Nodosilinea sp. FACHB-141: one gene and its partner. The protein of the gene in region 1 interacts with the protein of each later gene in a pairwise test. Links are inferred from orthologs where the notes say so. Each region holds a gene or a part of one and is shown in the gene's direction. Other genes may lie near its edges. The genes, in order: dnaB and dnaA.

Region 1 (15,434 bases):
CAGGCCTGTGGCCCTTCTCAACCATGGGCTGGCCCGATGAATCGGCTCAGGACTTCCAGACCTACTACCCCACGACCACCCTGGTTACCGGCTTCGACATCATCTTCTTCTGGGTGGCCCGCATGACTCTGATGGCGGGGCACTTCACCGACACCATGCCCTTTGAGACCGTCTATATTCACGGTCTGGTGCGCGATGAAAACAACAAAAAGATGTCGAAGTCGGCCAATAACGGCATCGACCCCCTGGTGCTGATCAACAAGTACGGCACCGACGCCCTGCGCTACACCCTGATTCGCGAAGTTACCGGGGCGGGCCAAGACATTCGCCTGGAGTACGATCGCAACACCGACGAATCCGTCTCGGTGGAAGCTTCTCGCAACTTCACCAACAAGCTGTGGAACGCCTCCCGCTTTGTAATGATGAACCTGGGCGGGCAATCTCCCGACAGCCTAGGTGTGCCCGATGTAGCGGGGCTGGAGCTGGCTGATCGCTGGATTTTGTCTCGCTTTAACCGAGTTGTGCAGAGCGTGCGCGACAACCTAGACCAGTACGGCATGGGCGAAGCCGCCAAAGACCTTTACGAATTTGTGTGGGGCGACTTCTGCGACTGGTACATCGAGCTGGTCAAGCCCCGCCTCCAAGGGGAAGGCTCGTCGAAGTTCACTGCAGCTCAGCAAACCCTAGCCTTTGTGCTCGACGGCATTCTCAAACTGCTGCACCCGTTTATGCCCCACATTACCGAGGAGCTGTGGCACACCCTCAACCAGGTGGGCAACGACCAGTTTTTGGCTGTGCAGCCCTACCCTACGGTGCAGCCTGACCTCATTGACGATGCCCTAGAGCAGCAGTTTGCTCTGGTGTTTAACACCGTGCGCACTGTGCGCAACCTACGGGCTGAGGCCGGTATTAAACCCAGCCTGCGCATTGAGACCATTCTCGAAAGCGAGAGTGCTGACGAGCGCCATATTCTGCAAGCCACCGCCGACTACATCAAAGACCTGGGCAAAATCGATACCCTGGTGATTCTCGGTGGCAAGCAGCCGGTCTCTACAGCCCACAGCGGTGAAACGAGCGCTACATCGCTGAATTCCTCAACGGAGCTGAGCGACAACCCGGTGGTGGCCGAAGTGCAAGGCTTCTGGCACAACCTGCTGCCCCTGCTTGACGACCCTCTGCACTACGGCGACTTGTTTTTTACCGCTTTGCGCCGTCCCGCTTTTACCATGCTGTGGATTTTGGTGGGTCTGGTGGCCCTCAAGTTTACGGGGGCGTTGGTGAGCGCGGTTGACAGCACCCCCATCTTTGGTGCCCTGATGGAGCTGGTGGGGCTGTGGGTGACGGTTAACTTTGTGCGGCAGAACTTGCTCAGCGGGGGCGATCGCGCCCGCCTCAATCAGACCTACCAGCAGTGGCGGCACAAGGTGCTTGACCCCGATATCGCAGCGCCAGCTCCCACCCCGGGCCTGCTGCCTGCGCCCGTGCCCCAAGAAGGCAGCGATGACGGTGCCCCCACCCCCCACGATGAGGGCCACGATACGGTTAGAGGGGATGGGGAGCCGAATCAAAAGCTGTTTGCTGGGGTCACCGGCACCGTGCAGGTACTCATTCCTTTGACGGGCGTGGTAGATGTCGATGCCCTCAGAGCCAAGGTGGAAAAAGACCTGGGCAAGGTGGAGGCGGAGATCAAGTCGCTCTCGGGGCGGCTGAGCAACCCCGGCTTTGTGGACAAAGCCCCCGCCGATGTGGTGCAGGGAGCCCGCGATTCCCTGGCCGAGGCCGAAGCTCAGGCGACCATTCTCAAGGCGCGGCTGGCAATGCTTTAAGGGGCAACAGGCGCCAATTCTCTGACGGCGAAATCTCGAAAGACTTCCCCTACCCACTGAGCAAGGGATTTCCCCCTTGCAGGAATCCGCAATCGTCTACAAAAGGGGGTATGGGTAAGGACTTTACAGCTAAGGATTAGGATCAACTGAGCTACGGGGCATTCACTAAACTGGGCTCGATCTTTGAATGCGTACACAGAGTAGATCCGTTGCCCAAATCAAAACTGGCTCAGAGGTGCGAGCATTTTTAGCCCTGGCGGTGCCCCTGGCCGGGGCTCAAGTGGCCCAGGCTGCTGTTGGTTTTGTCGACACCCTAATGATGGGGCGACTGGGGGCCGAAACCTTGGCGGCGGGTGGCCTAGCGGCCATTAGCTTTCAGCTACTGCTGGCGGTGATCGGCGGGTTTGTGATGACCGTGGGGCCGCTGGTGGCCCAGGCCTTTGGGGCGGGGCAAAGGGAGCAGGTTGAGGCGATCGCTCGGCAGGGGTTTTGGCTCTCGCTAGGGCTGAGTCTGCCAATGATGGCGGTGCTGAGCCAGCTCGATCGGATGCTGCTGGGGCTGGGGCAGCCCGAGGCGATCGCCGCCCTCACCACCCCCTACTTTCAGGGGATTTTGTGGGGCGCATTTCCGGCCCTGGCCTTTGCCATGCTGAGGGGCTACGCGGCGGCCCTAGCTGAGGCCCAGGTAGTGATTGTGATTGTGCTGGTGGGCACAGTCTTCAACATTGTGGGCAACTATGCCCTGGGGTTTGGCAAATGGGGCTTCCCGGCCCTGGGGCTGGGGGGGCTGGGGCTATCTAGCGGGCTGAGCTACTGGCTGATGTTTGGGCTATTTTTGCTCTACACCCTCAAACACCCCAATTTGAAGGAATACCGCTTTTGGCGCGGCTGGCACCGATTGCAGCCCCGGTTGGTCGGTCGGCTGCTGGGCATGGGGGGCGAGATCGCCGTTACCATCGCCCTAGAATTTAGCCTGTTTGCCGTGGTCACGTTTTTGATGGGTATCCTTGGCCCTGAGGTGCTGGCCGCCCACCAAACCGTATACCAAACGATTTACCTGATTTTTATGGTGCCCTTGGGTATGTCCTACGCGGCGACGGCGCGGGTGGGACTGGCTTTTGGTCAGCAGGATATGGGCGCGGCGCGACGGGCAGGGTATATGGCGATGGCGATCGCCGCTGCCTTTATGCTCCTGGCCACCCTTGGGCTGCTGCTGTTTCGCCAGTCCATCATTGGCCTGTATCTAGATCTGCGCGACTCGACCAATGATCCGGTGGTCGCCCTGGCTCTGCCGATGCTTTTTGTGGCGGCACTGGCCCAACTTACCGACGGCGTTCAGCGAGTCGCTTCAGGGGCGCTCTACGGGCTGCAAGATACCCGCATGCCCATGGTGCTCAGCGGGCTAGCCTTCTGGGGCGTAGGGCTGACTACGGGCTATCTCCTAGGCTTTTGGCTTGGCCTCGACGGGGTTGGGCTGTGGATTGGCCAATCTATTGGGGTAGCCACCGCCGGAATAATTTTTGTGATCCGGTTCCATCGCTTGACCCGCCCCGGTCGGGCAGTCTGACAGCAGCGCACAAGCTCCAGGGCCATGGTGAGCCAGGGTAGTTTATGGACGCACGGTTTCGTAGCGAATGAGGCGACGAATGGTGTCTGTAGAAACATTCAGCCGCTGCGCCATTTCGGCCTCAATGGCCGCTGGTGATCGCATCGGTAGGTAAAAGTCGAGGGTGCGAGGCACCGGCTTCACCACAATCACCTCAACCCGAGTTGCCCGGCGATCGCCCCCAGCAGCCGGAGCCTGACCCTCGTTGTCAATGACCGCGCGAATGCTGAGAATGCCTTCGTCCTGCGCCGCCGTATTGGTCGCTAAAACCAGAGGTGCGATCGCCCGGCCCGCCACCCCCAGGTAGTGATGAGTCCAGCCGTAGCCAGCCAGCCAAAATGCGGCCCCCAACAGCCCCAGGGGTAGCCAAAACTCAAGGCCAGAGTGAGTAAGGAGACGTTTGAGCGCAGGCATAGGCGATGGGGAAAGTTGGGAAGTGGGTAATGTAGGGGATGATTCTCAAGCTTAACGTCACCAGCATCACATCCACCCATCCACCCACCCACTCATCCACCCATCCACCCGCCCACCCATCCACCCCTCTCCTCTTCACACTTCCCTTGGGTAAACTAATTAATGGTAAACAGCAGGTTAAGCTAGCAAAGCGAGAGTTGTAGCCTTGAGAACACTTGCTGCGTCATCCCAATCGGATGCAACCCACAGCCAGCTAGAACAAGCCCTGTAGGCCCTGGGCACCGAGCCCTGACAATGCCCTCGCTAAGCTCGTGCAACATCTGGCTCGCACCCATCGATGGCAGAGGCGATCGCTTCAGCATTCGCGAACTCTGTGCCTAAGCCCGTCTGATCCCATCCACTCACCTCCCATCCCCTCGTCTCCCCATCTCCCCATGTTTACCCGCAGCCGCAAACACCTCACCCAGTGGCTCATGCTGACCATGGGCAGCGTTTTTGTGGTGTTTGGCGGGTTGCTCTACGTCATTGAAGTGGAGCGGGAGCTAAACAAACTCGACCAGCAGCTCTACCGCGAAGCGGAGCTGATGATTAGCAGCGGCGGCGCTGACTCGTCGCCCAATCCGACCTACCCCGTGCAGTTTCAGATCAAAACGGTGCCGCTGCTGGGGGGCAGCACCCTCAGCGTTAGCTCAGATCTGGTCTACGCCCGCTGGTACGACACCAACAACCACCTGCTGATGTTTTTTGGGCCGCTGTCGGGCGATCAGCGCGACATTCAGCCTGGTTACAGAACTCTGACCTATGAGGGCCAACGCCTGCGCCAGATGACGGTGCCCATTGAGTCGGAGGGGCAAACCCTGGGGCACCTAGAACTGGCCACTACCCTGGTACCGGTGGAAACTGCCCTCAACCAAGTTCGACTGGTTTTAAGCCTGGGGCTGCCGGTGGGGGTGGGCCTGATTGGGCTGCTGAGCTGGTGGTTTGCGGGCCAGGTGATGCGGCCCATTCAGTTGTCGTACCAGCGATTAGAACAATTCAGTGCCGATGCTAGCCACGAGCTGAGGACGCCAATGGCCGCCATTCTCAGTCAGGCCGAGCTGGGGCTGATGACAGCTTCGCCCCAAGAGCAGGTGGCGCGGCTTCAGCACATTGCCGGGCTGGCCCAGTCGATGGGTCAGCTGATTAACAGTTTGCTGGTGCTGGTGACAGCCGATCGCTGGTCGGGCACCCAGCAGTGCAACCTCACCCTCTTGGTAAAAGAACTCGCCCGCGAGTATCAGCCTCAAGTCAAGGCTAAGGGGCTTTGGTGGCGGCTAGAGCTGCCCCAGGCCCCCCTCTGGGTGAATGGAGACGCCAATTTGCTCCGACAGGCGATTGCCAACCTGCTCAGCAATGCCTGCCGCTACACCGCTACCGGCGGAGAGGTCGCCCTCTCCCTCAGCCACCGCGTCGACCGAATTATTATTACTGTGCAGGACAGCGGCATCGGCATTCCGGCGGCCGATTTGCCCCGCGTGTTTGACCGCTTTTACCGGGTTGACAAGGCGCGATCGCGCGATACTGGCGGCTTCGGGCTGGGGCTGGCGATCGCCCAGCAAATTGTTCAGGCGCACCAGGGCAAACTTACTGTAGTCAGCACCGAAAACCAGGGGTCAACCTTCACCATTACCCTGCCGTTACTTCTGCCTGCCAATGCCCAGGGGCAACCTGCTCCCCCGCAGACCTCGGGTTACAAGGCAAAGTGCTAGACCAAACACGTCATTGATTTCTCGTCGGCCAGATTACTACGGAAGATGCTTGAAACCCCTCACTCTACCGTTGACCGTCAAAAACTGTCCGGAGTGCTGTTCCGATGATTGTTGAGCGCAAAGTATGGCTAGCAGCGGCTTTGCCCGTGGTTTTGGCGGTAGCGGCCTGCGGTGGCGGCTCTTCTCCCACCGCCGAGACCGACTCCGATGCTTCCCCAGTGTCCGCTGGCAATGGCAGCGGCACCACCATTGCGATCAGTGGCGCTGGGGCGACCTTCCCCGCGCCGATTTTTCAGCGCTGGTTTGACGCCTATACCCGGCAAGTTGACTTCGATGTGCAGGTGAGCTACCAGTCGGTGGGCAGTGGCGCTGGCCTAGAGCAGTACATCGCCGGCACCGTAGACTTTGGCGCGTCTGAGGCCCCAATTACCGATTCCGAAGATCTCACCCAGGCTTTCGTCGACGCCTTTGGTTACGCCCCCATTCAGGTGCCGATCACTGGCGGTTTATTATCGTTCTCCTATAATCTTCCTGGGATTGACGATCTGGAGCTGCGCCTTTCCCGCGATGTCTACTGCGGCATCGTCACGGGCGAAATTACCCAGTGGAGCGACCCTGCGATCGCAGCGATCAACCCCGATCTAGAGATGCCTGACCTGCCCATCACCTGGGCTCACCGCTCCGACAGTTCGGGCACCACCTTTGTCTTTGTCAACCACATTGACACCGTCTGCGACGGCTGGTCAGGCGGCGTTGGCACCTCCGTTGACTGGCCCGTGGGCATTGGCGGCCAGGGCAATGAGGGGGTAGCCGCTACGATTCAGCAAACCGAAGGCGCGATTGGCTATCTGTCCTACGCCTATGCTGCCCTCATGGACATCGATTCAGCGTTGGTAGAAAACAACGCCGGCAACTACGTCGAGCCCTCCCCTGAAACCGCAGGCAATGCCCTTCTCGATGAAGAAATACCAGACGACTTTGCCCTGCTTGTCCCCGACCCAACTGGCGAAAACTCCTACCCCATCGTCGGTCTAACCTGGGTGATGATCTACAAGAACTACGAAGACGCAGCCAAGTGGAACGCCATGCGCGACGTGTTTGAGTGGTCCCTCGGCTCCGAAGGCCGCGCCATTGCTGAGGAATTGCTCTATGTGCCTCTGCCTGAGCCGCTGGTGGAGCGGATTCAAGAGGTGTTTGATACCGTTAACGCGGGCTAATTTAAACCTCATTGCTCTGGGGTACCTAGTCAAGGCAGGGCGCTCTCGCTAACGTTTGCTGCGGCCTTTTGGCCGCGTGAAACCAGCCCTCGGGAAACTTGGTTAAAGGCTATAGGCCCCATTGCGCTGTGGGCAATTTTGAAGAGTTGTTTCGCCATAAGCGCGCTGGAAGCCTAAGCGCGTTCCTGAATTTGGCTAGGCCACACCAGGGAAGACGGGTTTAAAGCACAATTAAATCTATTCCCCTCCTCCAAGGTCATGGTTCAGAATCTCAAATTTGATGCGGTCAGCGATCGCCTGCCACCCCAAAACATTGAAGCCGAAGAGGCCATTTTGGGCGGTATTTTGCTCGACCCTGAAGCCATTAACCGGGTGATGGAGATTCTCACCCCTGACGCCTTTTACATCGGTGCCCACCGCGATATTTACAAAGGGGCGCTGGCCCTCCACGCCAAGGGGCAGCCCGCCGATCTAATGACCATCGCCGTCTGGCTAAAGGACAACGGCAAGCTCGAACAGGTGGGTGGTCAAACCCGCTTGGCTCAACTGGTCGATCGCACCATTAGCGCCGCCAACATCGACCAGTACGCCACTCTGGTGATGGATAAATACACCCGCCGCCTGCTGATTCAAACCGGCGGCGAGATCTCTCAGCTGGGCTACGACACGACCTTGCCCATTGAGAATGTGATGGATCAGTCGGAGCAACGGCTGTTTGGCATTACCCAGTCGCGACCCCAGGGAGGCTTGACCTCAACCTCCGATATTTTGATTGAGACGTTTTCGGAGATTGAGCAGCGATCGCTCGGCGTCGTGCTGCCCGGCATCCCCTGCGGCTTCTACGACTTAGATGCCATGACCCAGGGTTTTCAGCGCTCAGACCTGATTATCGCCGCTGCTCGTCCGTCAATGGGCAAGACCAGCTTTGTGCTCAATATAGCTCGCAACATTGCTGCTTTACAGAAGCTTCCTGTAGCTATTTATAGCTTGGAAATGTCGAAGGTGCAGTTGGTCTATCGCCTGCTCTCCAGCGAAGTGGAGATGGAAAGCAGCCGCCTGCGCACCGGACGCATTGCCCAGAACGAGTGGGAAAAACTGGGCCACGCCATCAGCATTCTCTCCCAGATGCCAATTTTCATCGACGACACTCCCAGCATTTCGGTGACCGAGATTCGCTCTCGCTGCCGCCGCCTCCAGGCCGAGCAGGGTGGAGCCCTAGGGCTGATTTTGATCGACTATCTGCAACTGATGGAGGGCGGCGGCGACAACCGGGTGCAGGAACTGTCGAAGATGACGCGATCGCTCAAGGGTCTCGCCCGCGAACTCAACGTGCCGATCATCGCCCTCTCCCAGCTCAGCCGGGGTGTCGAATCGCGCACCAACAAGCGCCCGATGATGAGTGATCTACGTGAATCTGGAGCGATCGAGCAGGACGCTGACTTGATCATGATGCTCTACCGCGAAGAGTACTACGACCCCGACACCCCCGATCGCGGCATTGCTGAAATCATCATCACTAAACACCGCAACGGCCCTACCGGCACCGTCAAACTGCTGTTCGAGCCGCAGTTTACCCGCTTCCGCAACCTGGCTACTCCGGGGATGTAGCGATCGCCGTTAGGCTCAACCGAAACCGCTGGAGAGCACTGGTCGTAACCCCTAGAGGGCTGCAACTCAACCTCCAGCGCTTAGATTTTGCTCCTTTGAGAGGTAATCTAGCGTTAACGCAGCCTCTCCTTTGGAGAAGCGCGACTCAACCTCAGGAGACCTCCCATGGGCGACATGATTAGCTTTAAGCGACCCGATGGCCAATCGTGCCAGGGCTACTACGTCGAGCCAGCCAGCGGCAGCACTGCCCCTGGCATTGTCGTGATTCAAGAGTGGTGGGGCCTCAACAACCAGATCAAGGGCGTGGCCGATCAGCTGGTTCAGCAGGGCTACCGAGTGCTGGTGCCCGACCTCTACAAGGGCGAAGTCACCGTCGAAACTGCCGAGGCCGAGCACCTGATGGGCGAGCTCGACTTTGGCGATGCTGCCACCCAAAACATTCGCGGCGCGGTGCAGCACCTCAAGGCCACCAGCCCCAAGGTGGCGGTGATGGGCTACTGCATGGGCGGGGCGCTGACGGTACTGGCCGCCGTGTACGCTCCCGAGACTGACGTGGCCATCAGCTGGTACGGGGTGCCTCCGGCAGAAGCTGCCGATGTCAGCACGATCGCAATTCCGTTCCAAGGGCACTTTGCCCAGCAAGACGAGTTCTTTTCGCCAGACGCGGTGAAGGCGTTTGAAGCGCGGCTCCAGGAGGGCGGCGTGAACTACGAATCCTACTGGTACGACGCTCACCACGCCTTTGGTAACGAAAACAACGACATCCACGACCCCGAAGCTACCCAGCTAGCTTGGGAGCGATCGCTCACCTTCCTCGCCACTCACTTGGCCTAGACCCTAGCCATAATGGCTAGCGCAAACCGGCAAGGTTTAGAGCTTGCCGTAGGGCTGAGTGGTGCGAATTGACAGCTCACCATTGTCTGCCGCTGAAAGAAACTCCATAACCACCGCTACGGGGTCGCCTTCCAAGTGGGGGGTGTAGCTGCGGCGCACTAGCTCTGGAGGGTAGGGGTTGACCCGAGGCACGTGGAACCAGTCGGGTGCCTTGACCACAATCTCACCGTCCATTCTGACTACCAGACCAAAGTTGGAGCCAATCAACATCTCAGGCCGAATTCGCTGAGCCGCGCCTAGGGCATCGGTAAGGGCGGCGGCTAGGAGCGGCTGTTGAATGTTTTCCACTGGGTCATCGGGCAGCTGAAAGTCATCGGGCAGCTGCTCCCAGGTAATGGTAGGGCCAGTGCGGGGCTGAGCTTGAACCATAGTCGCTCCTCAAGCAAAACCGTTTGCGGCTGTTGTCTGTCTCTATCCTAATCCGTCACTTCTCTGCCGCTGGATGCAGGCTGATGCAGGCATACGAAATCAATTGGTAAACCCCGATTCCTGATCAGGAACTCCGTAGGTTTGCATGCTATGCCCCTACAAACCGAGGGTATTTATTCGGGATTTCGCATCAGACCGGCTATTCCATAAGCTATTCCATAATCAGGATTACGCCCTGCACCTGCTTTTTGGCGTTTACCAAGGGGGTGCAGGTGATGTGGCAGCTCAGGCTGCGGCCCTTGCGGTTGACGGCCTCGATGGTCAGCTCGACGGAGCCGACGCCGGCTGAGGCTAGGCAGTCGCGAATGGGCTGGCGCAGCTGCTCTACCGGCAGACCCATATCTAGGTTGAGGAAATATTGGCCGACAACTTCTTCGGGGCGCAGGCCCCAGAGGTCTTCGGCTTTGTTGTTCCAAATTTGCACTTGCAGGTCGCGGTTGACTACTGCCACGCCGCCTTTGAGACTGGCGAACACGCATTCTAGAAACGTGTTGCTTTGATTGAGGTCGCCGCTGCTGCGCTGGAGTTCTTCGTTGAGGGTTTGGAGTTCTTCGTTGGCCGATTGCAGTTCTTCGTTCATGGTTTCCAACTCTTCGTTGGTGGACTGCAATTCTTCGTTGGTGGTTTCTAGTTCTTCATTGGTGGACTGCAATTCTTCGTTGGTGGTTTCTAGTTCTTCGTTGGTGGATTGCAATTCTTCGTAGGCCATCTCTAGCTCTTGGTTGGCGTGCTCTAGCTCGGCCTGCAACCGTTTGAACTGGGTGATATCGACAAAGCTAATGCTGGCTCCGAGAATGGCGCTGTCGCTGCCAAACAGCGGGGTGATCTGCACCTCGAAGAAAACGGAATCACCCCGAGGATTTTGCCAGGCGACATCGGGCAGGTTGATGGTGCGGCGGCGTTCGTAGATTTCTTCCAGGCAAGAGCGCAGCTCTACGGGGCGGTAGGAAAGTTCTAAATCTTGCAGGGGGCGACCGATATCCTGCTGGGAGAGACCAAAGAGCACCTTGACGCGCTGGTTGGCCAAAACCAACACGCCGTTGTGCTTGAGCACAATGCGGGCCACCGGGCTGACATCAAAGGCAGTCTCTAGCAGGCGGAGCTGGTCGGTCAGGTCATCGGCAGTGGCTTCGTGACCGGTTTGAGCCATAATCAGCAGGCGATCGCGCCCGCTCAACTGAGGCACCTTGGTAAAGATGCGCCCCTTTAGCTGCACCGGGCTAAAGAGTTTGCTGTGGGTGAGCAGCATTTCGGCTTTGCCCAAGAACAGATAGCCGTTGTCATTGAGGGCAAAGTGAAACCGGGTCAAGATTCGGCTCTGGGTTTCAGCGTTGAAATACATCAACGTGTTGCGGCACAGCAGCAGGTCAATCTTGGAGATCGGGGCATCTTGAACCAGGTCGTGGCGACCAAAAATGACCGATCGCCGCAGCTCTTTGCTAAAGGTGTAAATTTCGTCTTTGTGGTCAAAAAATGTGCTGAGCTGGGTTTCTGATAGACCGTCTATTTTGTGGCTAGAGTAGATGGCCTGGCGCGCCGTTGCCAGAGCGTCTTCGTCGAGATCGGTGGCATAGATTTTGACTCTGGCCTGAAACTGCTCAAGGCCCAGCAGCTCTGCCAGCAGCATGGCAATGGAGTAGGTTTCTTCGCCGGAGGCGCAGCCAGCGCTCCAAATTCGGATGGGTTCGGTGCTTGCTTTGGAGCGAAAAATTGTCGGTAAGACGTCGGTGCGCAGGGCATCCCAGCTGGTGGAATCGCGAAAAAATGCGGTGACGTTGATCAGCAGTGTGTTGAACAACTGCTGAAATTCATCGGGATGCACCTCTAAATAGTCGATGTATTCGCTAAAACTGGTGACACCGACCGTCTGCATGCGGCGGGTGACCCGCCGCATGAGGCTGGGCTGTTTGTAGCCGGTAAAGTCAAACCCCCGGTTGCTGCGAACGTAGTCTAATAGAGTTCTAAAGGCAGCATCGTCAGAACTTTCTAGATTTGAGGCCACAGACTATATCCTTGCTTGCTGCACCAGGTTGATCAGGGTTTGGGGAATTGTCTCTAGGGGCAAAACCCAGTCTACCTGGCCGGTATCAATGGCCATCTGGGGCATGCTGGCCACATTGGCGGTGGCCGGATCTTGGACAATCACCCGACCGCCGTGCTGCTTGATGGCCTTGATGCCGGCAGCGCCATCCCGACCATAGCCGGTTAGAACGACGGCGATCGCCCGCTCCCCAAAGCGCTCTGCCACCGATACTAGGGTACAGTCGGCGGCGGGCCGAGAGTAGTTTACTTTGGCGGTGTGGGTCAGGCGCAGGGTGCGACCGGCCCCAATCAGCAGGTGGTGGTCTGGGGGGGCTGTATAAATCGTCCCAGCCTGCAACAACTCTCCGGTTTTGGCGTCTTTGACGGGCAGCGCCGTCATAGGCTTTAAGACTTGGGGCAGCAGGCTAGCCATGTTGGGGTCAAGGTGAATCACCAGGACAATGGCGGCGGCAAAATCGGCGGGCAGCTGGGGCAGCAGTTGCGCCAACGCTTTGATGCCCCCAGCGGAGGCCGCGATCGCCACGATGTCAAACCGCGCCGCTGAAGATAGCACTGAGGACGGCGAAGCGTTCATAGGGTTTTAGGCCAATAGCCCGGTGTCTGGTCTAGCATGACGGCGAAATGACGACCTAGGCCTAACCAGGGCAAACAATAGACTGTGGTGAGGCACGGCTCAACTTCGAAAGGGTTGGAGCGCGATCGCCAGCTCCGCCAAACAGCTAGAAAAGGGGTACAGACGCCCATCTCTGAATCAGTTTAGACTCGTTCTGCCGCCAGAGGCAGCGCTCTAATTTTAGTTAATTAAATGAAATAAACAGTCACGTTGATTTCGTCTCTCTTCTACCCAGAGATTGATGATTTCAGCGGCTGATTTAGAAAAAGTTCTGCTTCCCAAACGAAAGTAAAGATTCCCTTAATCTCTCTTAAAAGAAAGACTTTTACCCATCTTTTTGACAGGAGCAGGAAAAATCAGCTGGCAGCTAAAGCTACAGCAAATCGCTTTTCAAACGCCCGCATAGATCTTTAAAGACGTGCTTACCCCGTCTACAGACGCTCAGGAACGGTGTCTCCTTGAAGATGAATTTCTTTCTGATTGAGAATTAGCTGCCTGACGAGGCGAGCGTTTTCTTCGGCCTCCCGAGCCCGCTTCGAAAACTGTTCGGCTGATTGGGTTCGATTTTGCTGATAGGCGTAGGCCATCAGTCGGCGAGACAGGGCGGCTCGCTCTTCGATCGCCCGCACCGCCGTCCACAGGGCGCGCTCTAGGTTTTCACCGTGGAGCGACATCAAACTGTCGAGGGAGTAGGCGTGGCCGATATGGCAGCGAAATCGCAGCAGATTGTAGGCGTCTCGCACTTCCCACAGCACGCCACCACAGTCGGGGCAGGTGAATGGGGAGGCGGCGTTGGGTCGCTGGCCTTCTTCAGCGGCGGCTTTCTCTTCGGCAACAATTTTCTCTTCGGGTACGAGTGGATTACTGGTCATAGGAGATTCCTGAGTAATAGGAGATTCCTGAGTAATAGGAGATTCCTGAGTAATAGGAGATTCCTGAGTAATAGGAGATTCCTGAGTAATAGGAGATTCCTGAGTAATAGGAGATTCCTGAGTAATAGGAGATTCCTGAGTAATAGGAGATTCCTGAGTAATAGGAGATTCCTGAGTAATAGGAGATTCCTGCGTGGCGTCTGCCACTAAATCCACAATGTGACTAGCTAGAGCGGTAATTGGCAGCACTTGATCGACGGCGACATGGGCGATCGCATTTTCAGGCATGCTTCTAAACATGGCCTCATTAGGGTCTTGCACCAGGGCGACTCCGCCCTCGGCCTTAATCACCTGTAGACCATTGGTGCCGTCGTCTAACATGCCCGTGAGCACCACCCCCACAGCGTAGGGACCGTGGGCCTGGGCCGCCGAACGAAACAGCACGTCGATGGCGGGGCGATGGCCGTTTTCTCTGGGGCCTCGGCTCAGCTCTATGGTGCCGCGATGAACCAGCAGGTGATAGTCGGGCGGGGCCACATAGATGCGCCCTGGCTGAATGGTTTCGCCACTGTAGGGGTGGGCGGCGGGCAGGGTTCTGGCACGGCTGAGAATATCGGGCAAAAAGCTGACGCTACCGGCTGGGAAATGGACTGCCACAAAAACCGCGGCGTTGAGCTGAGGGGGTAGTTGTTCAACGAGCTGAGTCAACGCTTCAACTCCACCGGCTGAAGCACCAATGACAACGACACGACAATTGGTCATAATCTGCTCCTGCCAGCGGCGTCCACAAAACAACTAGTTCAACAGTTTCTCCAAATTCAAAGCTTAACTAAAGCGTCAAAGATCAACATCCCCCCAGGCTTATATATGGTTAGACCGCTAGCCTTTGAGGGCTAGGGCGGTGGCCGCCGTTTTGCTTAGGGTGGAGAGGGTTGGCGCGATCGCCCAAAATCACCCTCCAGAGAGATAAAAATTGTCAACCCATGCCCGCAGCATTAGCATTAACAGGAGCGAGCAACCTTGACCTGACGCGCTAAAACGCCGAAATTTGGAGAATTTATGAAAGTTTTGGTCGTCTACTATTCCATGTATGGCCACACCCTGAAGCTGGCCCAGGCGGTGGCCGAGGGCGCGGGGCAAGTGGCTGGGGTAGAGGTGGTGTTGCGCCGGGTGCAGGAGTTCGACGCCGTCAACCAAATCATTGACCAAAACGAGGCTGCCCGCGCGGTGCGGGAGCAGCAGCAGGAGATTCCGGTCTGCACCGTAGACGACCTCAAACAGGCTGACGGCGTGGTGTTTGGCTCGCCCACCCGCTACGGCAACATGACCGCCCAAATGAAGCAGCTGTTTGACTCAACCGCCAGCCTTTGGCTCAACGGCGACATGGAAGGCAAACCAGCGGGGGTCTTTACCGCCACCGCCTCTACCCACGGCGGCCAAGAGACCACCCTGCTCACCATGATGGTGCCCCTGCTGCACCTCGGCATGCTCGTCGTGGGGGTGCCCTACTCAACTGCCGGCATGATTCACACCGAGGCCCGAGGCGGCACCCCCTATGGGGCCAGCACCATCACCGGTGGCCAGGGCGAACTCCAGCCCCAGCCAGAAGATTTGGCGATCGCCCGCACCCTAGGACAGCGCGTAGCCGAAGTCACCACAAAAGTGCGCGGCTAGCGCTCAGCGGCAGATGGCGGGGGGCTCTTGGCTGGGGCTCACGCTCTGCGGTAGTTCAATGGTAAATTCACTGCCCCGGTCTAGCTCACTGTTGACGGTAATCGTGCCCTGCATGACCTGCACCAGCGCATAGACAATGGCCAGCCCCAGGCCGGTGCCTTTGGCAGCGCTGCGAGCGTCGTGCACCTGCCAAAACTCTTGAAAAATGTGGGGCTGATCGTCTCGGCTAATGCCGCAGCCCGTGTCTTTGACCTGGAGCAGCAGTCGGTCGGCGGGTAGGGGGTCTAGGCTCACCACAATCCGCCCGGCATCGGTAAACTTGATGGCGTTGGAGATCAGGTTGGTCAAAATTTGCCGCAGCCGGTTGCGATCGTTGACCACTACCACGGGGCGATCGGGCAGGTCTGCCTCTAGAGTCAGGGCCTTTTGGTCGGCCAATGTGCCCAGTTCGTCTATGGTGGTCACAATCAGGTCGGTCAGGTCAAAGCGT
Region 2 (15,472 bases), on another replicon or contig:
GCAGGTCCAGCACTTTGTAGGTCATGCCGTACTGCCTGTCCCAGCGCTTCAGATAGACCTTGAGGTCGGCTTCGGTGGGAATGCGCTGGCCATTGTTGGAAAATTCCACAATGGTTTCGGCGCACATGCGGGCCGACTTAGCGGCGAAGTAGATGCCCTCACCGGAGGACTTGGTGACGGTACCGGCGGCATCGCCGACTAGAGCCACGCGGCCGACAACGCGGCGAGGTCTGGGGTGCTCAGGAATGGGGTGGGCTTCTACTTTGATGATTTCGCCACCTTCTAGACGCTTGGCGGCGCGGGCGCGAATACCGGCTTGAAGACCCTTGATCTTGGCCTGGTTGACCCGCATGGTGCCGGTGCCTACGGCAACGTGGTCATACTTAGGGAATACCCAGGCGTAGAAGTCGGGGGAAACGTCGTTGCCCACGTACATCTCGGCCAGGTCTTCGTAGTAAGCCATCTTGTCTTCGGGCAGGCGAATGCGCTCCTGGAAGGCGATCGCATAGTTGTAATCCCCAGCCTTGATCGCCTTGGCGACGCGGGAGTTAGCTCCATCAGCCCCGATCACCAGATCGACCTGAAGCGACTTGTTGTCACCCACTAGACCATCTTCGCGGTGCTCGGTGTAGTGGAGGGTATAGGCCCCCGTCTCGGTCGTGGGAATTTCGAGGGTGTGAACGGTACCGTTAATCAGCTTAGCGCCGTGCTGGGCAGCACGATCGCGCAAAAAGCCATCCATCACTTCGCGACGGCACATGCCGATGTACTCGTCCTCTTTGAGGGTGCTGCCGATGTTGACCTCAACATTGGAGGGGGAGATCATCTTCATCTTGCGCACGCGGCGATCGATGATCTCCGGCGGCAAATCAAATTCTTCGACCATGCACAGGGGAATCGCCCCACCGCAGGGCTTGGCGTTGTCGAGCTTGCGCTCGAATAGGTACGTTTCAATACCGGCTCTAACTAGTGTCTCAGCAGCCGAGGAGCCTGCTGGACCTGATCCTACTACTGCTACCCGAAGTACCAAGGGTGCTTACTCCACTATTGCGAAAAGCTACGAGGGCATCGTATCACGGGATTTTTGGCATTTTGGGCCACTCTCAAGGGTTGTAACTCGATTGAAACACTCGTTTACATTGAGATACCGGGAACGGGCCAGATTTTATTCGTTAGCCAGAGATAAATCTATAGCGAATGAAATGTTCACAGATGGAGCTTTATATCTACTCACCCTGAGAGTTCAGTTCTTCAGTCAACTCGATGCCCAACTCGTCCACTAGCCAGTTGATTACCTGCTGACGCTCGCCAGGGGTGAGGTAAAAGCGGCCGGTCTGACGGAGACGATCGTTCATGTCCTCAACATCGGCTAGGGTAAATAGCCCAGCGGTAGTGCCCAGGGTGCAGAGAATGTCGTCTTGCCCCTGTTCGTCAAGCCCACCGTAGCGGTAGCGGGCAATGTGCTGCCCTAGGCGGGTAAAGTCATAGCTGTCTTGGGAGAGCCGCTGCTTTTTGGCGTCGGGGATGGGCTCTCCCGCCGCTATTTTGGCGTAGTCGGTGTCGAGCATGTCGAGGCGAACAATGCGGGGCTGCGGGTGAGAACTCACGCTGTTTCCTTTGGCCTTAGCCAGCCAGATAGTCTGGTCAGAAATTATCCGGCCAGAGGTATCAGGGTAACTGAGTGACCTGGGGCGGCTCTGATTCTGCTGAATGTTTTTCAAAACCGGGCTAGGGCCGTTGCATTCTGAAATACAGTCCGTCAAGAATTAATTGGCTAGCGCCAAGAAACTGATGCGGTCAGGCAAAGCTTGGACAACCCTTAGCCAAGATTGGCGATTTCCATAGCCTGGTAGGCGTCTTCAGTCAGCAGGTCAGCCTCAGACTGCACTCGGTCGAGAAACACCTTGCCGTCTAGATGGTCGACTTCGTGCTGAAAAATACGGGCGACGAAGCCCTGCCAAATTTGACGGTAGGCTTGTCCGTGGCGATCGCAGTATTCCACCTCTACGGTTTGATGGCGCGGCACCTGGCCCCGCACCCCTGGCACGCTGAGACAGCCCTCCCAGCCCAGCTCTAGCTCATCGCTAGCCGAGACTAGACGAGGATTAATCAGCACCGTCGGCTCCATCAGAGGGGCGTGGGGGTAGCGCAGGTTGGGGCGCGAGGCGATCACCAGTATCCGTAGCGAGTGGCCCAGCTGGGGGGCGGCAATGCCGACGCCGTTGGCGGTGCGCACTGTGGTCAATAGCTGATCAATCAGCTGTTGTACCGATCCATCTAACGCGGTCACGGGCTGGGCGACCTGGCGCAGCACCGGATGGCCCAGGGTCAGTAGCGAAGGCGATGGCGACGAAGACTCTGGGGTGGTCATAGATAGGCCTTAGGTGTCAAAGGATGAGCCAGGGGCGGGGTTAGGTGAGCAATATTGTAGCCATTGTATATATCTTTCCCAGAGGCTAGGGTCCTATGGTTCAATAGACCAGCGGGACGCCTCTAGTGCCTCGCTTAATTGGAGCATCACTGGATCCAAATTTTGCTAAAACGCTATATGTAGAATTAGGGACATTTTTTATCTGTATATCTAGTACCCTATAGATCTTCCAATAGCTGTTGGACTGGGCTGCCCCGGTCTACAGCTAAGGTTCGGGACAAACGGTTCCACGGCCCTGGAAAGCCCCAGTTCTGGCATCAGAATGCTAGCGGGCTAGGGAGTGGTAGCCCGATCAGTTAATCATGCGCGATGTCTGCCTTCGGGCAGCGGTTATTTACGAGGTAAACCGTGGACCAGGCCCTGGATCGGTTGTGGGAAGAGGTTTTGAATCAGCTTCAGGTGGAGCTGAGCCGACCCACCTTTGAAACCTGGATTAAGCCTGCTCAGGCGCAAACCCTGAGCGATCGCGCCCTGGTGATATCGACCCCCAACCCTTTTTCCCGCAACTGGGTGCAGAAGCACTATGCAGGCACCATCACTCAGGTCGTCAACAATATTTTGGGCAAGGCTATTGAGCTTCAGGTAACGGTGGTACCCGACGGGGATGACACCTCGGCGGCGCTGCGGCCCATGGCTGAGGTCAACTGGCCAACCTCGGCCCCGACCCTACCCGCTCGCTCGACCCCAGGGTTGCCCACCCGGGCAATGCCGGCGGACTCGCCCGCCCCGACTCGGGAAAATTACAACGACCTCAACCACAAAGCGGTGTTTTCGCGCTTTGTGGTGGGGGCCAACAACCGCATGGCCCATGCGGCGGCTCTGGCGGTAGCCGAGTCACCAGGGCGTGAGTTTAACCCGCTGTTTTTGTGCGGCGGAGTGGGCCTGGGCAAGACCCATCTGATGCAGTCCATCGGCCACTACCGGCAGGAAGTTGCCCCCCAGGCGCGGGTGGCCTACGTCAGCACAGAACAGTTCACCAACGACCTGATCACCGCCATTCGCCGCGACAGCATGCAGCACTTTCGCTCCCACTACCGGGATGTGGATATTTTGCTGGTAGATGACATTCAGTTTATTGAGGGCAAGGAGTACACCCAGGAAGAGTTCTTCCACACCTTCAACACGCTCCACGAGGCGGGCAAGCAGATTGTGCTGGCCTCAGACCGGCCCCCCAACCAGATTATGCGGCTACAAGACCGGCTGATCTCGCGGTTTTCCATGGGCCTGATTGCCGACATTCAAACCCCCGACTACGAGACCCGAATCGCTATTCTGCAAAAGAAGGCGGAGTACGAGCAGGTGGAGCTGCCTCGAGAGGCGCTTGAGTATATTGCAGCCAGCTACACCTCGAATGTTCGCGAGCTGGAGGGGGCGCTGATTCGCGCCCTCGCCTACACCTCGATCTCGGGTCTGCCCATGACCGTCGAACACTTGACGGCGGTGCTGAACCCTCCAGCAGATAAAGTCGAAGCCTCGCCTAGCTCGGTGCTGGCGGTGGTGGCGGAAAAGTTTGGCGTCTCGGTGGAAGATTTAAAGGGATCCTCACGACGGCGGGAAATCAGCCAGGCCCGTCAGGTGGGCATGTATCTAATGCGCCGCCACACCGATCTCAGCCTGCCCAAAATTGGCGATGCCTTTGGCGGCAAAGACCACACCACGGTGCTTTACAGCTATACCAAAATCGAGAAACTCTTGAAGCGCGATTTAGATCTGGCCCAGACCATTCGGCAACTGGGCGATCGCCTGAGTATGTCCGAGCGGGGACGGTGAAGGGTGGGTGGGTAGGAGGGTGGATAGGTGGATGGGTGGATGAGTTGGGATGTTGCTGAAGCAGAACGAGGCGTGGATTGAGTATGCTGAGGCTTGAGGATGACTTGTCCTGACTGCCATGGCGACTGAAGCGCCCAACAACTCTGTTCAAGTTGAAAGCCGCGCTGAGTGGCGCGAGTGGTTGGCGACAAATCACTCGCGGACTGAAGGGTTATGGCTGATCACCTATAAGAAACGGCCGGGTAAGCCCCACGTTTCCTACGATGAGGTGGTGGAAGAAGCGCTGTGCTTTGGCTGGATCGACAGCAAGGGCAACAAGCTCGACGACGAGCGCACCATGCTGTGGATGGCCCCGCGCCAGCCGGGTACCGGCTGGTCGGCGCTTAACAAAAAGCGGATTGCTGCCCTAAGCGAGGCGGGGCTAATGATGCCGCCAGGGCTGGCAAAAATTGAGGCGGCGAAACAGGATGGGTCGTGGGAGTTGCTGGATGCGATCGAGCGCCTGGAGGTGCCGACGGATCTGGCAACGGCCTTAGCCGAGAATGAGTTGGCCAGAGCAAATTTTGAGGCTTTTCCGCGTTCGGCAAAGCGGGGCATTTTGGAATGGATTGCCAGCGCCAAACGGGCCGAAACCCGCACGCGCCGCATTGCCGAAACCGTAGAGCTGGCCGCCCAAAACCTTCGCGCTAATAGCTGGCCCAAACGCCCCGGCTAGGGGCTAGGGCAACCGGCGATCGCCCTCAAGCATCTGAGTCGCCGCCTCCACAGGCAGGGGGCGAGCGAAAAAATACCCCTGGGCCGCCTCACACCCCAGGCTGAGCAGTTGGTTAAGCTGCAGTTCGGTTTCGACCCCTTCGGCAATACAGGTCATCTCCAGGTTGTGGGCCAAATCGACAATGGCCTGCACAATGCCCTGGCGAGTGGGCTGCATTTGGTTGACAAAGGAGCGATCAATTTTGAGGGTTTGCACCGAAAACTGACTGAGGTAGCGCAGGGACGAGTAGCCGGTGCCAAAGTCGTCAATGCTGAGCTCAATGCCGCGACTGCGAATCGCCGCTAGGGTGCTGGCAATGCTCTCTGATTGCTCTAGCAAAATGCGCTCGGTGATCTCAAACTTAAGCCAGCGACCCGCCACCCCGGTGTCGACCAAAATCCGGTCGACGGTGTGGATAAAGGCCGGGTCGCGAAACTGCTGGCCCGACACATTGACGCTGACTTGAAAACCATTGCCTAGGGAATAGGAAGCGCTCCACTGGCTCAGGGTTTCGCACACCTGACGCAAAATTTGCCCGCCGAGGGGCTTAATCAGCCCAGTATCTTCGGCTAGGTCGATGAACTCGCCGGGCATAATCAGCCCTTGGGTGGGGTGCTGCCACCGGGCCAAGGCCTCGAACCCCAGCAGCGATCGCGTTTTGAGCGACACAATCGGCTGGTAGTGCACCACAAAGTGCTGCTGCTGGATGGCTAAACGCAGTTCGTTTTCGAGGTTGAGCCGGGCGATCGCCTGCTGGTACATTTCTAGACTAAAAATTTCGTAGCGGTTGCGCCCCATCTCCTTAGCCCGGTAAAGGGCAATATCCACATCCCTAAAAATGTCGTTGCTGTTGGCGTAGGCACCATCGCCAATCAAAATGCCAATGCTGACGGAGGTAAAAATAATTTTGCCGTCGAGGGCGATCGGGTTTTCGAGCGTGGCTTGAATGCGATTAGCGACCTGAATGACTTCGTTGGCGTCAGTAATTCTCTCTAGGAAAATCACAAACTCGTCGCCGCCCCAGCGCGACACCATATCGATATCGCGAACGCAGCCCTTGAGCAAGTTGGCCACGGCCACCAGCAGTTTGTCGCCGAGCAAGTGACCCAGGCTATCGTTCACCGCCTTGAAGCGATCGAGGTCAACCATCAGCAGGCCAAAGCGATGACCGCCATACCAGCTGCACTGCATCAGCTCTAGCTCCAGGCGTTTGGCCAACCAGTCACGGTTGGGCAGTTGGGTAAGGGCATCGTGCAGGGCATCGTGGCGCAACCGATGTTCGACTTCAACCCGGCGGCTCACATCCCGCGAGCTGGTGACAATGCCGGTGATCGCCCCTGCGTCATCGAGCACTGGCTTAGCCAGGGTTTCAAGCCAGATGTGGTGGCCCGACTGACACCGAAACCGATAGCAGCTGGTGCTCGATTCGCCTTGCTCCGGCAAGGGTTGAAACTGGAGCTGAATGCAGTGACTATCGGCCGGATGGCAAAAATCCTGGAGGCGCTTGCCGAGCAGGTCGGTGGCGGCGTAGCCCAGCAGGGTTTGAACTGACGGGCTGACGTATAAAAATTCTCCCTCGGTGTTGTGCAGACAGACCAGATCGCTCATGTTGTCGGCGATGAGGCGATAGCGAATTTCGCTATTGCGCAGATCTTGCTCCGCTTGCTGCCGCACCTGAATTTCAGACAGCAGCGATTTGTTGACCTCCCCCAGCTCATAGGTGCGCTGCTGCACCTGCTGCTCTAGCGCCTGGTTAAACTGCTGCAGCTGACGCTGGGCCTGGCGGAGACTGAGTTGAGTGTTAACCCGAGCTATCACTTCTGCGGTTCTGAAGGGCTTAGAAATATAGTCTACGCCCCCCACCGCAAAGGCTTTGACCTTGTCGAGGGCTTCGTCGAGGGCGCTAATAAAAATAACCGGAATATCGCGGGTGGCAGGGTCAGCCTTGAGGGTTTCACACACGCTGTAGCCGTCGGTATCGGGCAGCATGATGTCGAGCAAAATCAAGTCGATAGGGGTTGAGCGAGCCACCGTGAGGGCCATAGCCCCTGTTAAGACGCCCCGCGTTTCGTAGGCCTGCTCCCCCAGCTCCCGAATCAGCAGATGCAGATTGTCGGGAACGTCATCGACGATCAGAATGGTGGGCTTGGGGTTAGGGCGTTCGCTCATCTTCGCGCCGGCAGAGGGACATCAGCTTGTCAAATTGGAAGTTGGCTACCCAGCTTTGCAAAACTTGACGGTGGGACTCCTGCTCATCCGGCAGGGCCTCGAGCAGGTGAAACAGAGCTTTCTGGTCGGCCTGGGTAGCGGCGTGGTAAAGGCGATCGCACCAGTCCTGGGGCATCATAGCTAGGCTACCCGCTGGACAGGGAGCCGTCTCAGCAGCGGGGGCCAGGGCCGGGGGCTCGGTATAGACAAACTGCACCCCCAGGTGCTGCTCCAGCTTGTCGACAATCACCGTCGGCTCAAACGGCTTGCGGACAAAGTCGTCGCAGCCCGCTGACAGCACCAGCGATTTTTCTTCGTCAAAGACGCTGGCAGTGAGAGCAATGATGGCGGTGGCCTGCCCCTGCACTTGGGCCTTGATCTGGCGGGTAGCCTCGTAGCCATCCATCACCGGCATGCGCATATCCATCCAGATCAGGTGGGGCTGCCAGTCTTGCCACTGGGCGATCGCCTCTCGACCATGGCAGGCCTCGCGCACCTCAAACCCCAGGTCGCTTAATAACTGCATCAGCAACCGGCGATTGCTGAACTGGTCATCGACCACCAGCAGCCGATAGGGCAGCTGGTCAGGGGCTAGCCCCGTGGCCTGACGGGTTGAGGAGAGCGTCGTCAGCTGAGCGGCGATCGCCCCCGCTACCGGCACCTGCACCGTAAACTGCGACCCCTGGCCAGGCTGGCTTTGCACCTCAATCATGCCTCCCATGAGCTGAATCAGCTGATCGCAAATACGCAGCCCCAGACCAGTGCCTTCGTTGCTACTCCGCCCAGACTCGGTTTGCGAGAACGATCGGAACAGTAGATTCATCTCCTCAGGGGCAACGCCGAAGCCAGAATCGATTACCTCAAACCGCAGCCAGCCCTCCCGCTGCGGCGACCACAGAACCCGCAGCGTCACTTTCCCCGCCTCGGTAAATTTAATCGCATTGTTGAGCAGGTTCATGATCACCTGGCGCAGCTTGCGCTCATCAGCCTGGACAAACTGCGGCAGCTCAGCACCGCGCTCAACGGCGAAGCCAATAGACTTAGCCTGGGCTCGCAACGAAAACATACTCTCTAGGTTGGCGATAAAGTCGAGCAAGTTAAAGGCAGCGGCCTTGAGGGTCATGCGCCCAGCCTCAATCTTGGCCAGATCAAGCACATCGTTAATTAGGTCAAGCAGGTGCTCGCCGCTAGATTTGATTAAGTCGAGCTCCGGCCGGTGGGAGGCTAGGGCGGGCTGGCGATGCAGCAGGTTAGTAAAACCCAAAATAGCGTTGAGGGGGGTACGCAGCTCGTGGCTCATATTGGCCAAAAACTCGCTTTTGGCCTGGTTTGCCACCTCTGCGGTTTGCTTAGCCTGCTGCAATTCCTGGAATTTTTGGGTCAGGGTGACGGCCATCTGCTGGAAGTTTTGCACCAGCGATCGCAGCTCTATCAACGGGCTGGTGGGCCACTGAATCGTTCGGCGCTCCTGCACCTGGGTCGGCAGGTTAGTAGTCACCTGGGCCAGTTCAAACAGCGGCTTCACAAACCGCCGACTGAGCCAGTGCGCAATGGCTAGGGTCAGCGCCGTGACCACCAGCAAAATGAATAAACTTCTGGTGTGCTGTTGCTGCACCGGTTGAACGTGGGGCTGGGCCGGAGACTCGACAATCAGCTTCCACCCGGCAATAGCCGGCAGGGACAGTTCTTCTACAAACCACGAGTTGCGCCAGCGGGTGACGTACAGGGGGCTACCGTCGGTCGGCAACCAGTGATAAATTCCATCGCTGAGAGTTACGACTTCGCCTGTTTGGCGCAGGTCGAAGGTGCTACTCCAGCCCCGCTCAGGGTTTGTGCTCAGCAGCACCTGCTGGTTTTGATCGACCAACGTCACCTGAAAATGCAGCTCAGCGGCAGTTTCTGCCAGCATGTCTTTCATTGGAGACAGATCAATCTCGCCCCAGACGCGGCCCTGCACCTGGCCCTGATTGAGCACGGGCTGGCTGAGCAGCACGGTACTGTTTTGAGCGGAGTGGTCTCCCATGCGATCGCGGGATAGGAGAGGCAGGCCGTTGGCGGCCTGGCCCAGCGTAGGCAGCCTGAGCGCATGGATAGGGCCATGGTCACTACTTGCCTCAGCCACAATCTCGTTGGCACCGTTGGTAACTACCAAATGACGAAAATCTGGAGTTAGCGCTTGAATAGTTTTGGTCTGGGCTTGCAGAATCTCCTGGTTCTGCGGAGATAGAGCAGACCCCACCCCTTGAGCAGCAATGTTGGCCAGAGCTGTGGTCGCCCGCACATGGAGGTTGTACCAAGCCTTAATGCGAGCTGCCAAGGGCTGGGAAACCAAATTGAGGTGAATTTGCTCCTCAGTCACTACCTGGGCTACAACCCCGTGACTATCTTGCGCCATCAAAATCAGCGTCGGGAGGAAGGCAGCGGCCACTAGTAGGTTAAACAGAGTTTGCTGAAGCGATAGCGCGCTAGCCGCCTGGGGCCGTCCTATCCACTGATGGATGGGGGTGTAGGACAGCAGCAGACTAGCCACCAAGGCATTAAAAATGCCGTTGACCCCCTGCTTGAGCATAATGATTTGGGTTTGGTTGGTGTCTACCCTTAAAACCAGGTAGTAAAACAACCACACCAGCGGCATGCCAATGAGTACCCAGTAAATGGCGTTGACCAGCACCAAATTACGCCGAGAGTGGCGCGCATAAAAAAACGCAACAAACAAAAATTCAGCGGCAAAAATAACAATGGCGTAGGGGTGATTCCAGAGAAAGTATGTGATGCTGGAGGCCACTATCGCCGCCACTGCGCCCCAGCGAACGCCATAATAGCTGAGCACAAGCCACACGGCAATTGTGCCAAAGAGAAAGTCAATATGAAAAAAGAATGACCAGCGAAAATAGTTTCCCAGGGCCCCTAAAATCAACAGAATAATGAACCCGAAAGAGCTCCGCCGAGCCGCTCTCCGCTGCTGCTGCGCCGACAAGTCTCCTACAACGTTGTTCATAATTCCTAATTGCTGCGTTGTCCATGCCAATAGGGCCTGCATCCATAGTCACGCTTTAGGCACTTAGCGTTTTGTAATGCTTACCTTTGGCCTATTAGCGCCGCCACCTCTGCTTATAGGGTTCCCAGCCCCCAATAAAACCGACTCAGCAACCAAAGTTAACCAGCCGAGAACCAGTTAGAGTGACCGAATATTCTTAAGTGAACGCTGTTTGGGCTTAAATTCGATACACATCCTTACTTTTCTTAACCTGCTGGTTCAGCGTCTATACTGTTGAATCAAGTTTTTAAAGTTCGTTTTTCAGTAACTTCTGCTTCCATGGAAGAAAATTTCGGTCGGGAATTTTCCTCGCTTTACTAAGCACAAGATTGGCAACCTAGAAGCGATAGGGTAGGCTATGGTGCAGAAAATGCACCCTCAAGATTAGTTTGAGGGACTACGCTAAGCCATTACTCAGGTAAAGATCACCATTCTTCAATCGCTCAAAAGAGATATATTTGATAGGGTCTATTTGGGTTGATTAGCTCAGAACAAATTTAGGAAAATGAATCATTATTAAGACAGATCTTCTGATTGTTTTCACAGCTTCCAGAATTAGTCGGTGAACCGAAATACATAATATGGGTTAACGGCGAGACTCACTCTAGATTATGAGTATCAGCGATCGCCCCTCTTGAGCAAAATCAAGCGCATGCGATCGCCGCTAAATAGCAAAGGTCGCGGGCCTCATCTGCCGGTAAATGGTCGAAGAGTATGCCACGAGGCTTAAGCGGGAGGGTGCTTTGGGCTGACAAAGGCTATAGCAGCGATGCTTTGCCCTCGCCGTGTGGCTGATGATTGGGACTAAGCTAAGGTCATTAGCTCCTTAGCAAAGCATTTGAGCCCTTGCCCAAACGCTGGAAGGTGGAACGTCCATTAAGCGGGCTGAACTGGCATCGACGTGGGCCTCAACTGTCGCTTCGGGCACTCTCTACCTTAGTGAGTAGGGTCAACCGAACCTCTTAGTACAGAGATCGCCGCTTGTGGAATTCGTCGTCTCGGTCAAAAATTGCCTTTAAGTAACCCATAGTTGAACCACCACCGAACCGCCATGACGACGATTCTGGAACAGGGTAATATCTCGATCCATACCGAGAATATTTTTCCGATCATCAAAAAAGCGCTCTACTCCGAGCACGAGATCTTTCTTCGGGAGCTGGTTTCTAACGCCGTCGACGCCATCAAAAAGCTCTCCATGGTGGCGCGATCGGGCGAGTACTCCGGCGATATCAGTGCCCCCGAGATTGAAATTAAGTTTGACAAAGACAAGAAGACCCTCAGCATCTCCGACACCGGCATCGGTATGACCGCTGAGGAGATCAAAAAGTACATCAACCAGGTAGCCTTCTCCAGCGCCGAAGAGTTCATCACCAAGTACAAAGACAGTGCTGCCGAAGACCCAATCATTGGTCACTTTGGCCTCGGCTTTTACTCATCGTTCATGGTGGCCTCCACCGTTGAGATTGACACCTTCTCCTATAAAGAAGGGTCCGAAGCTGTGCACTGGAGCTGCGACGGCTCGACCCAGTTTGAGCTGAGCGCCTCCGATCGCACCACTGTCGGCACCACCATCACCCTTACCCTGATGGAGGGCGAAGAAGAATATCTGGAGCCCGCCCGCATTCGGCAGTTGATTAAGACCTACTGCGACTTCATGCCAGTGCCGATCAAGATTGACGGCGAGGTCGTTAACAAGCACGAAGCCCCCTGGAAGCAATCGCCCAGTAGCCTCACCGACGAAGACTACCTGGAGTTCTACCGCTACCTGTATCCTTTCCAGGAAGACCCGCTGCTGTGGATTCACCTCAACACTGACTACCCCTTCGTGGTCAACGGCATTCTCTACTTTCCGAAGCTCAAGCCCGACATCGACATCACCAAGAGCAGCATTAAGCTCTACTGCAACCAGGTCTTCGTCACCGACAATTGCGAAGAAGTGGTGCCCCGCTTCCTACTGCCCCTACGCGGCGTGATCGACAGCACCGACATTCCGCTGAACGTGAGCCGGAGCTTCTTGCAGGGCGATCGCACCGTGCGCCGCATCGCCGACTACATCGCCAAGAAAGTGGGCGACAGCCTCAAAGCTCTGTACCGCGACGACCCCGCCAAGTACATTGCCAGTTGGCAAGACCTGGGCAACTTCGTCAAATTTGGCTCCCTCAACGACGACAAGTTCAAAGAGCAAGTCAAAGACATTCTCATCTTCCGCACCACCGCCAAACTGGGTGATACCGAGGCCGCTAAGGTCGAAGTGCAGACCGATGAGGGCGACGCCTGGTCAGAAGTGTCGGACAATAAGCCCGCCACCGATGCCAAGGGCAACTTCTACACCACCCTGCAAGAGTACCTAGAGCGCAACAAAGACAAGCACGAAAATCGCGTCTTCTACGCCACCGACGAAGTCTCCCAGGCCACTTACATTGAGCTATTCAGGAGCCAGGGCCTTGAGCTGCTGTTCATGGATTCGTTCATCGACACCCACTTTATTCCGACCCTGGAGCGCGAATACTCCGACGTGAAATTCGTCCGCGTCGATGCGGATCTGGATGACACCCTGCTCGATAAAGAGAAGCAGAGCGAAATTGTAGACCCAGCCACCAACAAAACCCGCGACGACCAGATCAAAGAGATGTTTGAGCAGGCGATCAATCGCCCTCGCGTGAACGTCAAACCCCAGGCGCTGAAAGGCGAAGGCGCACCCCCGGCCATGGTGCTGCTGCCTGAAGAAGCCCGCCGCATGCAGGAAACCATGGCAATGATTCAGCAGCAGGAGATGCAGTTCCCCGACGACCACGTGCTGATGGTGAACACGGCTCACCCGCTGATTCAAAACCTGCTAGGTCTGAGCCAGAGCACGATTATTGGGGCCGACGGGGGTAGCTCTCCGGCGGGTGATATGGCGACGATGATCTGCAACCAAATCTACGACACGGCGCTAATGGCTCAAAAGGGCTTTGATGCCAACGGCATGAAGACCTTTGTGGAGCGATCGAACACACTGCTGACCAAGCTCACCGAGCGATAGAGCGGTAAGAAAGTTACTCTATTGATAGATCCCCGGTTTCTTAAAGAAATCGGGGATTTTGGGTTTTTAACAGAACTAAGGCAGCGATGAGTCAGGAGTATTGGGAACTTCAAAAATACACGACATCACAGGGGGCTTGCCCCTTTGATGAGTGGTTTGCGAACCTAGATGCTCAAACCCAGGCCCGAATTGATGTTCGGCTTGACCGAGTCAGTCTAGGAAATTTTGGCGATCGCAAGAGCGTTGGCGAAGGGGTTTATGAGCTACGGTTCTTTTTTGCCCCGGCTATCGGGTCTACTATGGTTTAGCAGGCAGGCGAGTTGTACTGTTGTTGGTCGGCGGCGATAAGAAAGGTCAGAATAAAGATGTTCAGACAGCGCAACGGCTCTGGGCAATGTATCAGGATGAACAGCGGGAGGGTTGAATAATGCCAGTGAAAGATTATCGAACTGACTTGCTGGTGAGGTTAGCTAACCCAGACTATGCAGCTCTGTACCTAAAAACTGCTTTGGATGAGGCATTGAAGGATGGCAACAGGGAAGCTTTTGTGTTGGCCTTAAGAAATGTAGTTGAAGCTAGGCAGATCACGCAAGAGAGCAATACTGATGGCCATAGTAAGCCTCTACAAAGGGTCTTAGCAGAGGGAGAAAACCCAACTCTTGAAACCTTTGTGGCTGTGCTCAACGCTGTGGGTCTCACCATCGATTTGAAGCCCGCTTGAGCGTGTTATTAATAGAAAGATAGGCGAAAGAATAGCAATTCCTTTGACAGGTTGCCATGGTAATTAACTTTGAATTAGCTTCAATTTGAGTAAATAAATTCAGAAAGCAACTACTATTAATTAAACAGATTTTATCGAGAAATGAGTTGTAAATAGGCTTGCTTTTAGTTAGATGAGAATTAAGCTTTCTATAAGATATCCATCACAGTCAAGTATTTCTGGATGACTCATAGACATTGGCAAACTGTTACAGGAATTGTAGAGCATGGCCACCAAGTAGCTTCCGGCTCTGCTGCAAATTGTCCCTATCCTAGCGGGACAATTGAAATGCAAATGCCGTTTTTTGCAGCTTTAGGGTTAGATCTAACAGAATACTTTAAAGGAACACTCAATATTTCGATTAATCCCAGAACCTTTCAGCTCACCGATCCTGAACTCACATTTCGCCAGGTCGAGTGGACCGATCGCCATCCTCCCGAAGACTTTTCCTTCTCTCGCTGTCGGGTTTTGTTCCAAACCTCAACTTATAACAGCTGGATCTACTACCCTCACCCAGAGACCAAAAAGCGCAACTTTCAGAATCCTTCCATCATTGAAATAATTGCGCCACCCATACCAAATATCAAATACGGAGACAGGGTCAAGATCGAGTACAACCCGCTAGAAGTTTCTGCAAATTAGCAATTCAACGAGTTAGATGAATCCTTTAGAAGCGTTCTTTGACCAAGCTGCCAGAGCGTAGTTATTTATCAAACTTACCATCCCAACAGGCTATCTCTATCTCTTAAACAGCTAAAGGTAACGATATTTGCACAGGTCAAGGCTCTCTTTATAGAAGTCGTTGACTCTATTAATTATGTATGCCATGATTTCGCCATCGCAGTGCCCGAGACGATAAATCGGTTCTTAACCTTCGTTTATTGAAGTTCTCACAAGCCGGATTGTAGACAGTCGCTATATCAATTAGCGCTGGTCTATTTGTGAGTTTTGGGCGAAATAGAACACAGACTAGGCGACCGTGATTGAATGCAAACCGTTGAGGCTGCCCTATGGTTTACTTGCTGGCGCTGCTGATAGGCATCATTGCCGGTCTACGCACCATGACCGCGATCGCCGCTGTCAGCTGGGCCGCCTACCTGGGCTACCTTAACCTTGACGGCAGTTGGCTCGCTTTCCTGGGCTACCGTTTCACCCCCTGGATCTTATCGGCGCTGGCACTGGGCGAATTCGTCACCGATCAACTTCCCTTTACGCCTAGTCGCAAGGTTCCGGTCCAGTTTGGCGCTCGCATTGTCAGTGGAGCCCTCTCAGGGGCAGCGATCGCCCTACCCAGCGGCACGTGGGTAGGCGGACTAATTGCCGGTATTGTTGGTGCGGTAATTGGCACACTGGGCGGCGCGGCAGCCCGGTCTCGGCTCGCTAAAGCCCTAGGCCGCGACCTACCGGCGGCGCTGATCGAAGATGCGATCGCCATAGTTGGCGCAGTTTTAGTCGTGGGGTTGCTGTAATGACTCAATCCTTTGATG

Evidence for each region.
Region 2: the proteins of dnaB (region 1) and dnaA interact in binary tests that used the Escherichia coli proteins (3 or more experiments, as listed by UniProt). The link is inferred for Nodosilinea sp. FACHB-141 from one-to-one orthologs.

The regions. Positions count from the first base shown.
Region 1 is NZ_JACJPP010000021.1:299,946-315,379, forward strand. The notes cover bases 6,347-9,244. They hold dnaB (replicative DNA helicase), read left to right. Parts: upstream 6,347-7,069; coding sequence 7,070-8,419; downstream 8,420-9,244. Other genes in these bases: pstS (phosphate ABC transporter substrate-binding protein PstS), read left to right, coding at 6,347-6,811; H6F59_RS22275 (dienelactone hydrolase family protein), read left to right, coding at 8,585-9,244. Outside these bases: H6F59_RS22245 (valine--tRNA ligase), read left to right, coding at 1-1,826; H6F59_RS22250 (MATE family efflux transporter), read left to right, coding at 2,014-3,393; H6F59_RS22255 (hypothetical protein), read right to left, coding at 3,436-3,846; H6F59_RS22260 (cell wall metabolism sensor histidine kinase WalK), read left to right, coding at 4,281-5,594; more of pstS, read left to right, coding at 5,699-6,346; more of H6F59_RS22275, read left to right, coding at 9,245-9,253; H6F59_RS27155 (CheR family methyltransferase), read right to left, coding at 9,894-11,744; H6F59_RS22290 (chemotaxis protein CheB), read right to left, coding at 11,748-12,359; H6F59_RS22295 (chemotaxis protein CheB), read right to left, coding at 12,830-14,032; wrbA (NAD(P)H:quinone oxidoreductase), read left to right, coding at 14,330-14,944; H6F59_RS22305 (ATP-binding protein), read right to left, coding at 14,948-15,434. UniProt on the Escherichia coli protein: The main replicative DNA helicase, it participates in initiation and elongation during chromosome replication. Travels ahead of the DNA replisome, separating dsDNA into templates for DNA synthesis.
Region 2 is NZ_JACJPP010000011.1:422,715-438,186, reverse strand. The notes cover bases 2,055-4,990. They hold dnaA (chromosomal replication initiator protein DnaA), read left to right. Parts: upstream 2,055-2,779; coding sequence 2,780-4,201; downstream 4,202-4,990. Other genes in these bases: H6F59_RS10490 (EAL domain-containing protein), read right to left, coding at 4,920-4,990; H6F59_RS10495 (YdeI family protein), read left to right, coding at 4,320-4,916; def (peptide deformylase), read right to left, coding at 2,055-2,371. In the rest of the region: chlP (geranylgeranyl reductase), read right to left, coding at 1-1,030; H6F59_RS10510 (hypothetical protein), read right to left, coding at 1,227-1,607; more of def, read right to left, coding at 1,820-2,054; more of H6F59_RS10490, read right to left, coding at 4,991-7,124; H6F59_RS10485 (ATP-binding protein), read right to left, coding at 7,108-10,161; molecular chaperone HtpG, read left to right, coding at 11,252-13,225; H6F59_RS27605 (transcriptional regulator), read left to right, coding at 13,653-13,946; H6F59_RS10475 (hypothetical protein), read left to right, coding at 14,169-14,627; H6F59_RS10470 (DUF4126 family protein), read left to right, coding at 14,996-15,454; H6F59_RS10465 (FAD-containing oxidoreductase), read left to right, coding at 15,454-15,472. UniProt on the Escherichia coli protein: Plays an essential in the initiation and regulation of chromosomal replication. Binds in an ATP-dependent fashion to the origin of replication (oriC) to initiate formation of the DNA replication initiation complex once per cell cycle.